DNA from 3 places in the Promicromonospora kroppenstedtii genome. Region 1 is predicted to be linked to each of the others. Evidence: riboswitches for the same ligand, from Rfam matches in the RefSeq annotation. Region 1 holds a riboswitch; each other region holds the start of a gene.

Region 1 (2,190 bases):
GCCGCGCAGGGCCGCGACCGACGTCGGCCCGTCGAGCTGTTCGGTGGCGCGCCCGGCGGCCTCGCGGGCGCCGGCGAAGTAGCGGACCGTGATCACTGGGTACGCACCCAGTCGCCCGACTTGCCGCCGGTCTTGCGCTCCAGACGCACGTCCGCGAGCGAGACCGACTTGTCCAGCCCCTTGACCATGTCGATCACGGCCAGGCCCGCCACGGACACCGCCGTCAGGGCCTCCATCTCGACGCCCGTGCGGTCGGCGGTCCGGACGGTCGCGGTGACCACGACGCCGTCGTCGGTGACCTCGAGGTCGACCGCCGCGCCGTGCACGCCGATCACGTGGGCCAGCGGCAGCAGCTCGGGCGTCCGCTTGGCGGCCGCGATGCCCGCGATCCGGGCCACGGCCAGCACGTCGCCCTTGGGCACGGCGTTGTCGCGCAGCGCCTGGACCACGGCGGGGGCACAGCGGACCAGGCCGGAGGCCGTGGCCGAGCGGATGGTCGGCTGCTTTGCGGTGACATCGACCATGCGGGCCTGGCCGCGGTCGTCAAGGTGCGTGAAGCTCACGGCACCAGGGTGTCATGCCCTCACACGGCGGAGCGGCGGGCGGCGATCCGCACGGCGGCTCGGTGCGCACCCTTGGCCGCGATCCGCTTGGCGAACACTGCGGTACCGGCCGCGACGGCCGCGAACACGGTCGCCTGGAGCAGGTCCAGCTCCGGGTCGTCGGGCTTGTTGGGCGCGTCGTTACCCGTCACGCCCTTCCAGATCATGCTGACCGCCTTCTGAGCGACCCAGCCGGCCGCGATCGTCAGGGCGAGGGTGCCGACCTTCTCGCCGAGTGTCTGTTCCGTCTCAATCTGGGCCATCTCCTCACCGTAGCGCCCGGCGGCCGACTAGGCTGCATGGAAACGACAGGGGAGCGCCCCCACGGCGCTGAGAGTGCGGAAAGCCGCAGACCCTTGAACCTGATCCGGTTGACACCGGCGGAGGAAGTCGGAGGCACGATGTTGCGTCTTTCCGGTGCCCACAGGGGCACCATCACGACCGGCACGATCGCGGGCACGCTGTCAGCGGCGCTGCTGCTCGCGGGCTGCTCGGGCTCTGGTTCCGGCGACGGCGCGTCGGGCGCGGGCGACGAGACCGGGACCGTCACGCTCGTGACCCACGACTCGTGGGCGCTCGACGAGAAGCTGATCGACCAGTTCGAGCAGGAGTCCGGCACCACCGTCGAGGTCAGCGCCGCGGGTGATGCCGGCACGCTGGTGAACCAGCTCGTGCTGACCAAGGACGCGCCGCTCGGCGACGCCGTCTTCGGCATCGACAACACCTTCGCCTCCCGCGCCCTGGACGCCGGGGTGGTCGAGGAGTACACGCCCGCCGACCTGCCCGAGGGTGTCGAGCAGGTCGGCGGGGCGCTCACGCCCGTCGACCAGGGCGACGTGTGCGTGAACGCCGACGACGCCTGGTTCGAGAAGTCCGGCCTCGAGGTCCCGAAGACCCTGGAGGACCTCGCCGACCCCCAGTACAAGGACCTGCTCGTGGTGACCAACCCGGCGACGTCGTCCCCGGGTCTCGCGTTCCTGCTGGCGACCGTCGGGGCGTTCGGCGAGGACGGGTTCGAGGACTACTGGACGTCCCTGGTGGACAACGGCGTCAAGGTCGCCGACTCCTGGGAGGACGCCTACTACGTGGACTTCTCGGGTGCGGGCGAGGGCGGCGAGCGTCCGCTCGCGCTGTCGTACGCGACGTCGCCGGCCTTCACGGTGAGCGAGGACGGTTCGGAGTCGACCACCAGCGCACTGCTGGAGACCTGCTTCCGGCAGGTCGAGTACGCGGGTGTGCTCGCGGGCTCGGACAACCCCGAGGGCGCCCGGGCGCTGGTGGACTTCCTGCTCACCCATGACGTCCAGGCCGCTCTGCCGGAGTCGATGTACATGTACCCTGCCGACTCCGCGGTGGAGCTCCCCGAGGACTGGCAGAAGTTCGCGCCCCAGGCCGAGGCCCCGTTCGAGGTGGACCCGGCCCGGGTGAGCGAGCACCGCGACGAGTGGATCGAACGGTGGACCGAGACAGTCGTGGGCTGAGCCTGAGCCGGCGGCACCGGCCGCGGCTCGCACCGTTCCTGTGGGGAGCGGCCGTCGTCGTCCCCCTCGCCTTCCTCGCGGTCTTCTTCGCGTGGCCGGTGGTCGCG
Region 2 (2,190 bases), on a different contig from region 1:
CATCGGTGCTCCTGTCCTCGGGTCGGCGCCGTCGGCGGCGTCACCCCTAGTCTCGGCCTACAGAGGTGGCGTCGGCCAGGCGGGGCGGGTCAGGCCCTGCTCGAAGAAGAGGTACTCGTGCACCGACGAGATCTCGAAGGCCCGCAGCATCCGTTCCCGCTGGTCCGGGGAGACCCAGCGGGCGGCGGCGTCCGCCAGGGCGCGAGCCTGCCGGGTCGCTACCTGGAAGCCCTCGTCGCCGTAGGTGCCGATCCAGGCCGCGTAGGGGTGGCCGGCGAGGCCGCCGGGGCGACGTCCGGCCAGCTCCACGAGCACACCGCCGACATGGGCGTAGAGCCAGTAGCAGGGCAGCAGCGCTGCGATGGTCTCCGCGTAGCTGCCCGACGCCGCGGCATGCAGGTGACCGGTGTAGGCCGCGGTCACGGGTGAGGCCTCGACGGCGGCGACGTCGGCCGCGGCGAGCCCGGCGTGGGCGCCCAGCCAGTCGCGGTGCAGCGCCGTCTCGACCTCCAGCGCCGAGACCGACGACCGCGCGAGAAAGCCCTGTGCGGCCGGGTCTGGCGCACTCTGCGCGGCCCGTGCCAGGACGCGCGAGTACTCGCGCAGGTAGGCGGCGTCCTGGGCGAGGTAGAACGCGAACGCCTCGGCGGGCAGCGAGCCGTCCGCGAGCGCCACGACGAACGGCATCCGGTCGACGGCGTCGCGCCAGCCCGCGATGCGGTCCCAGGCCTCCTCCGTGAAGGGGCGGACGGCGTCGTCGTCCGGCGTGGTGCGGGTCTCGGCACGGGCAACGACGGGTGTCTCCGCGGAGACGGGTACGACAGAGGTCACGATGGACATCCCTTCGCCAGCATGATCTGGATCAGGTTCGACGGGTGTGGTCTCAGCCCTGGCAGGGCACCCCGTGTCACGTGCCGCCGAGGCTACCGGATGGAAGACGTGCCGGTCGTAGGCTGCCACCATGACAGACCGCCCCATCCGCATCGGAGTCCAGCTCCAGCCCCAGCACGCCGACTACTCGCAGCTTCGGGACGCGGTGCTCCGCGCCGAGGACGCCGGCGTCGACATCTTGTTCAACTGGGATCATTTCTTCCCGCTCAGCGGCGACCCCGACGGCAAGCACTTCGAGTGCTGGACCATGCTCGGCGCGTGGGCCGAGCAGACCGAGCGGGTGGAGATCGGCGCGCTGGTGTCGGGCATCGGCTACCGCAACCCCGACCTGCTGGCGGACATGGCGCGCACGGTCGACCACATCTCGGGCGGGCGGCTGATCCTGGGCCTGGGTGCCGGCTGGTTCGAGAAGGACTACGACCAGTTCGGCTACGAGTTCGGCACGGCTGGTTCCCGGATCGCGAGCCTGGCCGACGCCGTGCCGCGCATCAAGGCCCGGCTGGCGGCCGGCAACCCGGCGCCCACCCGCGAGATCCCGATCCTGATCGGCGGTGGCGGGGTGCGCAAGACGCTGCGGATCGTGGCCGAGCACGCCGACATCTGGCACGCGTTCGGCGACGTGCCCACGCTGACCGGCAAGTCGGCGATCCTCGACGAGCACGGCGCCGCCGTCGGGCGGGACACCGCGAACCTGGTGGAGCGCTCGGTGCAGGCGCAGGGTTCGCCCGAGGAGACGGGCGAGGCCCTGGTGGCGGCGGGGGCCACGCTGTTCACCGTGGGGGTGACGGGGCCGGACTACGACCTGTCGACCGCGGAGCGCTGGATCGCCTGGCGCGACTCCCACGGCTGAGACTCGGCCGGCACGGCGACGGTGCCGGGGTCGGCGGCACGCTCGCCGTCGACCTCGGCACCGGCAGCAGGCACGGCGAGGCCCTGGCCGAGCCGCAACGCGCTGTTGACCAGGCCCAGGTGGCTGAACGCCTGGGGCGTGTTGCCGAGGTGGCGCCCGGTGCGCACGTCGTACTCCTCGCTGAGCAGCCCCACGTCGTTGCGCAGCGTGAGCAGCCGCTCGAACAGGGCGACGGCCTCCTCGACGCGGCCGATGCCGTGCAGCGCGTCCACGAGCCAGAAGTTGCACACCAGGAACGTCGCCTCGGCGCCCGGCAGGCCGTCCACCTGGTCGTCGGCCGCGTTGTGGTAACGACGCAGGAGCCCGTCCTGGCCGAGCTCGCGCTGCACGGCATCGACCGTGCCGACCACGCGGGGGTCGTCCCAGGGCAGGAACCCCACCTGCCCGAT
Region 3 (2,190 bases), on a different contig from region 1:
CACGGTCGGGTACTCGCTGCCCGACCCGGACGCCGTGGTTGTGGCCCCGGCGACGTACAACACGCTCACGAAATGGGCGCTGGGCATCGCCGACACCTACGTGCTGACCCGCCTGGCCGAGCAGGTCGGACGCCGCGTCCCGATCGTGGCCGCGCCCTACGTCCACACCAGGTTCGCCGCGCACCCGACCTACGAGGGCAGCCTCGCGACGCTGAAGCAGTGGGGCGTGCGCCTCGTGATCGGCCCGGGCGAGCCGCACGAACCGGGTGCCGCCGAGCCGGACGACTTCCCGTGGGCGGAGATCCTGGAGACGGTGACCTCGGCCCGTGAAGGAGCGGTCACGCCTCGACCGTGACCTCCACGGCGACGTCGTCGGCGTCGAACCGCACGGTCGGCCAGTAGCCGTCCAGGAAGTGCTGCCCGCACGAGTCGTCGAGGTGCAGCACGACGTCGCCGTCGGCGAGCACCTCCACGGTCTGCAGGACGAGGTCGCGCGCCGCCTCGGCGAGCTCGTCCGCGGTCGGCTCCTCGGTGCTGAACTCGTTGACGACGGCGTCGGTCGCGCGCCGGTGCCAGCCCGCGCGGTCCGCGTAGACCGCCGCGACGCGCGGCAGCAGGGCGGACGCCGCAGCGGCGTCGGTCGCGTTCAGCATGAGCCCGGGCTCGCCGTCGGCCGTGTCGGCGTCTGCCGAGTACCAGTCGTGGACCAGGGTCTCGCCGCTGGTCAGCGTGGTTGTGGCACGGGCGAGCTCGCCCCAGGGGGACGGGACGGTCGCGGCGTCGTCGGGCATGCGCCGATGCTAGCGAGCGGACGCGTGCCGACCACGCCCGGCCCTGCTGTTACGGTGAGCGCAGTGCACGGGAGTCCGGTATGCCGGGCTGAGAGGGAGTACTCGAACTCCGACCGTTGAACCTGATCCGGATCATGCCGGCGCAGGAAGCGACTCAGGACGTGGGGCCGTCAGGTGCCCGTCCTCCTGTGCCGACGGACATCCGACGGACAGGGAGCACCCCGATGGCAGACCTTGCCACCAGTACCGATGCCACCAGCACCGACGAGACGGCCGGGCTGCGCGGCGACCCGATGCGCTTCGGCGTCGGCGCCCGCATCACCGCGGCGGTCATGTCGGACGACTACGTCGACGTGATCCTGGGCGCGCTGCGCGAGACCGACAGCACGGGGCTGGTCGTCGAGACCGGCGACGTGAGCACCTACGTGGGCGGCTCCGAGACCGACCTGCTGCGGTACGTCACCGACCTGACGGCCGGGATCGCGGCGTCGGGCAAGCACGCCGCCATCACCGTGCACCTCTCCCGGGGCTGCCCGGGGGAGGTGGTCTGCGAGCTGCCCGGCGGCGCGGGGCCGCGCGTCACCGAGGTGCCGGAGGGCCGCGACACGGGCCGGTTCGTCACGGCCGAGTGGGCCCTGTACCCCCTCGCCGACGACGTCCGCGCCGACGTGACGCCCGACCACATGCGCGACATCTACGCCGCGATCGAGCTGGCCAAGGAGAACGGCACGTTCCACGGTTCGCAGCACTTCGTCACGCGCCTGGAGGGCGACGCCGGCCGCGTGCTCGCCAGCGCGTTCGCCGGGTGGGTCCTCGCGGGCCGCACGGTCCAGCACGTGACCAGCCACCTCACCCTCTCGGTGAACAGCCCGAGCCACGCGGGCGGCACCCATGAGTGAGACGACGGAACGCCGTCGCGCGCGGCTGCCCCTGCGCGACATCGTGCTCATGGTGATGCTCGGCGTCGTCTTCGGGTTCCTGTACTGGGCGCTCGTGCAGGCGTGGAACGGGCTCGCCGTGGCCATGGGGCCGGCCGGCGACCTGGCCCAGCACGTGCTGCTGGGCGGCTGGCTGCTGGTGGCGCCGATCGCGGTCGCGATCATCCGCAAGCCCTTCGTCGGCATCATCGCCGAGGTGATCGCGTCGGTGGTCGAGGTGGTCTTCCTCGGCTCGCCGGTCGGGCCGCTCCTGCTGGTGGCCGCCGCGATCCAGGGCGCGGGCAGCGAGCTGCCGTTCGCGCTCACGCGCTACCGGAAGTTCGGGTGGGGCGTCTACGCGCTCTCGGGCGTGCTCGGCGCGGGCCTCGTCTTCGTGTGGTCCGCGTTCCGGTTCGACTGGTACGGGCAGGACATCCTGGCGCTGCGGCTCGGCCTCCAGCTCGTGTCCGGCCTGGTGCTGG

Evidence for each region. Region 1 has a riboswitch for thiamine pyrophosphate ahead of ACH47X_RS25830 (thiamine ABC transporter substrate binding subunit). Riboswitches for the same ligand answer to the same signal wherever they lie in the genome.
Region 2: it holds a riboswitch for thiamine pyrophosphate, as region 1 does, so the genes downstream of both, ACH47X_RS03525 (TenA family protein) here and ACH47X_RS25830 (thiamine ABC transporter substrate binding subunit) in region 1, are expected to answer to the same signal.
Region 3: it holds a riboswitch for thiamine pyrophosphate, as region 1 does, so the genes downstream of both, ACH47X_RS23625 (YkoF family thiamine/hydroxymethylpyrimidine-binding protein) here and ACH47X_RS25830 (thiamine ABC transporter substrate binding subunit) in region 1, are expected to answer to the same signal.

What each region holds. Positions count from the first base shown of each region.
Region 1 is NZ_JBIRYI010000024.1:7,045-9,234, forward strand. Features, by position in the region: gene ACH47X_RS25815 (MoaD/ThiS family protein) at 1-96, opposite strand, end outside; gene moaC (cyclic pyranopterin monophosphate synthase MoaC) at 93-563, opposite strand; gene ACH47X_RS25825 (DUF4235 domain-containing protein) at 584-865, opposite strand; TPP riboswitch at 903-1,008, shown strand; gene ACH47X_RS25830 (thiamine ABC transporter substrate binding subunit) at 1,004-2,083, shown strand; gene ACH47X_RS25835 (ABC transporter permease) at 2,080-2,190, shown strand, end outside.
Region 2 is NZ_JBIRYI010000001.1:808,881-811,070, reverse strand. Features, by position in the region: gene ACH47X_RS03530 (SRPBCC family protein) at 1-3, opposite strand, end outside; gene ACH47X_RS03525 (TenA family protein) at 58-831, opposite strand; TPP riboswitch at 823-915, opposite strand; gene ACH47X_RS03520 (LLM class F420-dependent oxidoreductase) at 962-1,741, shown strand; gene ACH47X_RS03515 (glycoside hydrolase family 15 protein) at 1,687-2,190, opposite strand, start outside.
Region 3 is NZ_JBIRYI010000018.1:59,604-61,793, reverse strand. Features, by position in the region: gene ACH47X_RS23635 (flavoprotein) at 1-355, shown strand, start outside; gene ACH47X_RS23630 (hypothetical protein) at 339-791, opposite strand; TPP riboswitch at 849-957, shown strand; gene ACH47X_RS23625 (YkoF family thiamine/hydroxymethylpyrimidine-binding protein) at 1,016-1,690, shown strand; gene ACH47X_RS23620 (ECF transporter S component) at 1,683-2,190, shown strand, end outside.